DNA from 2 places in the Janthinobacterium sp. JF4 genome. Region 1 is predicted to be linked to the other one. Evidence: predicted binding sites of a transcription regulator. Region 1 holds the regulator's gene; the other holds the start of a gene.
The links. The regulator FNR, encoded in region 1, switches genes on or off when oxygen is low (the NO sensors DNR and NnrR bind a similar motif). The targets are predictions, from matches to a motif close to TTGATNNNNATCAA.
Positions count from the first base shown of each region.

Region 2: a site for FNR is predicted at 961-974, ahead of AC54AF_RS20310 (universal stress protein). Genes of this name have one in related genera too.

Region 1 covers NZ_JCAQAV010000012.1:64,850-67,030, forward strand. Annotated here, with positions in the region: gene ccoG (cytochrome c oxidase accessory protein CcoG) at 1-127, shown strand, start outside; gene AC54AF_RS12130 (FixH family protein) at 182-706, shown strand; gene fnr (fumarate/nitrate reduction transcriptional regulator Fnr) at 710-1,468, opposite strand; gene AC54AF_RS12140 (response regulator) at 1,708-2,181, shown strand, end outside.
Region 2 covers NZ_JCAQAV010000032.1:37,343-39,523, forward strand. Annotated here, with positions in the region: gene AC54AF_RS20305 (protein phosphatase CheZ) at 1-588, opposite strand, end outside; gene AC54AF_RS20310 (universal stress protein) at 1,056-1,523, shown strand; gene AC54AF_RS20315 (response regulator) at 1,673-2,181, shown strand, end outside.

The sequences.
Region 1 (2,181 bases):
GATCCGCCTGCGCGCGCCGCACGGCGTCGGCGAGAAGGGCTCGAACAAGATTGCGATCGAATTGCACTCGCTGGACGACCCGTCGCTGCATGTGCGTGAAAGCGCGGTATTCATCGTGCCGCGCTAATGCAGGAAGGCCAGTCCCCGCATGGGGATTGGCCGTTTACACAGGAGAAATACCATGTCTGACAGTCTGAAACTGCAACCGCCCGCCGATCCCTGGTACAAGCATCGCTGGCCTTGGCTGCTGATGATCGGTCCCGGCCTGTCCGTGGTCGTCGGCAGCTTCATGGGCTATATCGCGTTTACGCAGCCCGATGCGCTGGTGGTGGGCGATTACTACAAGCAGGGCAAGGCGATCAACCAGGACCTGCGGCGCGACACGGTCGCCAGCGACCTGGCGATGGACACGAGCTTGTCCTACGATGTGGCGTCAGCGCGCCTGACCGGTTCCGTGCACAGCTTCGGCAAGGCCTATCAGGCGCCGTTGCAGCTGCACCTGGCGCATGCGACGCTGCCGGAAAAGGATATCAAGCTGCTGGTGCAGCCCGATGCGGCCGGCAATTTTACCGTGGCGCTGCCGATGCTCGAGCGCAGCCGCTGGCAAGTGCTGGTGGAAAACGACAAACGCGAGTGGCGCCTGTCCGGCATCTGGACCTGGCCGCTGCAGCGCAGCATCGCGCTGCATGCGGATGAAGAACTGTAAGTCTTACTTGCAGACGTCCGTGCCGGCCGTGATGGCCTTCAGTTTTGCCGGCTGCAGGATCTCGATCTCTCGGTTGGAGACGCGCAGCCAGCCTTCCTTCTTGAATTTGGACAATAACCGGCTGACGCTCTCGATAGTCAGGCCCAGGTAGTTGCCGATTTCCTCACGCGACATGCGCAGCTGGAATTTGCTGCTCGAATAGCCGCGCGCTTCATAGCGCGACGCCAGGTTGACGATGAAGGCGGCAAACCGCTGCGTCGCCTGCATATTGCCCAGCAACAGCATGACGCTTTGCTCGCGCGTGATTTCCTGGCTCATCATGCGGTGGAAATGGCGCAGCAGGGTCGGCATATTGCCCAGCAATTGTTCCAGGCTGGAAAACGGGATTTCACATACTTCGCTGTCTTCCAGCGCCACCGCATTGCAGTGGTGGCGGTCGGCGCTGATGGCATCCATGCCCAGCAGCTCACCCGCCATCTGGAAACCCGTCACCTGCTCCTCGCCGCCCGGATTGATCTGGTACGTCTTGAAGTGGCCCAGGCGGATCGCGTACAGGTTCTGGAACGAGTCGCCGATGCGGAACAGCGAGGCGCCGCGCACGATCTTGCGGCGGCGGCCGATAATCTGGTCCAGCCTGTCCATGTCGCCCACATCGAGGCCCATCGGCAGACACAATTGATGCATGCTGCAGGTCGAGCATCGCGCACGCAACGCCTCCACGTTCACGGTGGGCAAGGTGGGAGTGAGTAGCGCTTCAGTCATGTCGGTACCTTTTAGAAAATGCAATAACAAGTTTACTGCATACAGGGTTGCCATGTGCCAATTTCACTGCAATTCCGCTGAATAAACGACGTTCCGACTTTAATTATATGGCAACATCGTCAAAAGCCCATGCGGAGAGGGCCATTTGCGCGGCGCCGCTTGCCAAGTTGATGTATTGATAGGAAAATTCCTGACAGCATTATCTGCCGCCTGTGCCGCCCGGTACTGAAAAGGAAATCATGAAGCCTCTCGGCATTAAAGCAAAAGTCGCGCTGGCCACCAGCCTGACCTCGATCGCCATGATCGCGCTGGTCACCATGATCCAGGTGCAGCGCATGCGCGACGACTTCACCCGGGTACTGCTGAGCCAGCAGTCGTCCCTGATCGCGCGCACCGCTGCCGAGCTCGACGATAAGCTGGGCATGCTGCTGCAAGTCGTCGCCCTGACGGCCAAGCAGCAGCCGCCCGCATTGATAGGCCAGCCCGTCCAATTGCGCGAATATTATTCGCGCCGTTCCATGCTGGTGCTGTTCGATGACGTGCTGGTGCTCGATGCGCATGGCGCCATCGTGGCCGACATGCCCCAAGTGGCCGGGCGCATCGGCATCAACGTCGCCGAGCGCGAGTACTTCCAGACCGTGCTGCGCACGCGCCAGCCCATGATCACCGAACCGATGCTGGGCAAGGCGAGCGGCATGCCCATCGTGCAGATG
Region 2 (2,181 bases), on a different contig from region 1:
TTGCGCGAACTGGCGCGAATCGCCGGCCAGGGCCTTGAATTCTTCCAGGCTCAGCTTGCCATCGAACAGCGCCGTCCAGCGGCTGTCCATGTCCTTGGCTTTCTTCGACAGCACATCCTGTGCCGGCATGCCTTCGTCCAGGGTGTTCAAGACCTTGTTGGCGGCTTGCTCGGTGAGCGTGGCCACATACTCCAGCCGGTCCTGGGCATCGACGATCTGCGACGACGCTTCCGTCAACGCCTTGTCGTAGCCCAGTTCGCGCAGCGAATCGTGCAGCAGGCGCACGATGCCGCCCAGACGCTCGAACATCGGCTTGTCGGACTGATCGACCGGATCGGCCGCTTCGCCAGGCGCGCCGGCGCCGGCCACGGGAACCGCTTCCGGCGCGGCAGGCGCGGCAGCAAGCGGCGCCGCTGCGGCTGCAGGCACGGCGGCGCTGGCCGACACGGAGTCGAACAGCGCGTCAAAATCGTCATCCGCGATCACGGCGGGAGCGGGCGCGGCGGCAGGCGCCGGCGTGGCTGCGGCCGCGCTTTGCGCGGATACTTCATCGAATAATGCATCGAAATCATCAGCGGCGTTGGTCATATCCCTGCTTCTCCATAATTTGTCAAAATTCCGCCTGAACTGTGCGTTTTACAGACTGATACCCACAATTTCTCGATTAAGATGATTTGAGGCAATACCGCTGCGATGGTGCGAGTGTAGCAGGGCGCCGCCCTGTTGGTAAATCTCAAAACGCGCTTCCTGGTGCAAAGCGGGTCCACAAGAGCTTTTCCGCCAGGAAATAAGTGTTCCTGCTGTTGTATTTTGAAATACTACCATTGGCGTGCGTGCAAGACCACGCGCCATACAAGAAATCCTGCATCCGGGCGGCTGCGCAACAGCCCCGCACGGACATCGTTGCAGCTAAAACACGATCTTTCTGCCAATGTTGTCTATACTGAAGGTGCAATAGTATTGATAATTATCAAGTCTTTACATGAATACAATGCTGCCGCCACGTCTACAATAAGAGGCGCTGTGCGCGCTGAGTCACTGCCAAAGGACCTGCCATGTATAAGAAAATTCTGATCGCCACGGACGGCTCCACCGTCTCCAACTTGACGGCCTGTGCCGGCGTTGCCTTTGCCGAACAGATGCACGCCGACATCCTTGCCGTGTACGTGGCACCCGAGTACCAGTACCCGGTGTACATCGAAATCATTCCACCAAGTTATCCCAGCGAAGAGGAATACCGCATCGCCATGCGCAAGGCGGGCGCCGACCATTGGCAGCCCATCCTCGACGCGGCCGCCAAGCGTGGCCTGCAAGCGACGGGATTGACGGCCTTTTCCGACAGCCCGGCCCTGAAAATCGTGGAAGTGGCGCAATTGCAGCAATGCGACCTGATTTTCATGGGCTCGCATGGCCGCAGCGGCTGGGGCCAGTTGCTGCTGGGCAGCGTGACCAATAAAGTGCTGTCGCACTCGAAGTTGCCCGTGCTCGTGCATAGGCTGATCAAGGAACCCCCGGCAAAATAAGGGGTCATATGGACACGGGGGCCGCCGCTGCCGGCACATCAGGAAAAAGGCAAATGTGCGGCCACTTCGGTTAAAATGACAACATTTCTCGTTTCTTAACATGTCCGGTGACGGACACAGCAGATTACACGCCACCAGATTGCCCGCCTATGATACGTATTGTGATTGCCGACGACCACACCATCATGCGTGAAGGATTAAAGCGCATCCTCGACGGCGCGCCGGATATCGACATCGTGGGTGAAGCCATCGACGGCTTTGAAGTCCTCAACCATGTGCGCCAGGGCGGCTTCGACCTGCTGCTGCTCGACCTGTCGATGCCGGGCCGCAGCGGCGTCGACCTGATCCGGCAAATCCGCAGCGAGGCGCCCAAGCTGTCCATCCTGATCCTCACCATGCACGAGGAAGAGCAATATGCGGTGCGCGCCATCCGCGCCGGCGCGCAAGGCTATCTGACCAAGGAAAGCGCGGGCACCCAGCTCGTGGGCGCCATCCACAAGGTGGCGTCGGGACGTCCGTACATCAGCGCCGAAGTGGCGGAGCAACTCGTGCTCAACATCATGATGCCGAATGAAAGCTTGCTGCATAAACAATTGTCGGACCGCGAATTCGAAGTCTTTTCCCTGCTGGTATCAGGCAAGTCGATCACGGAAATTGC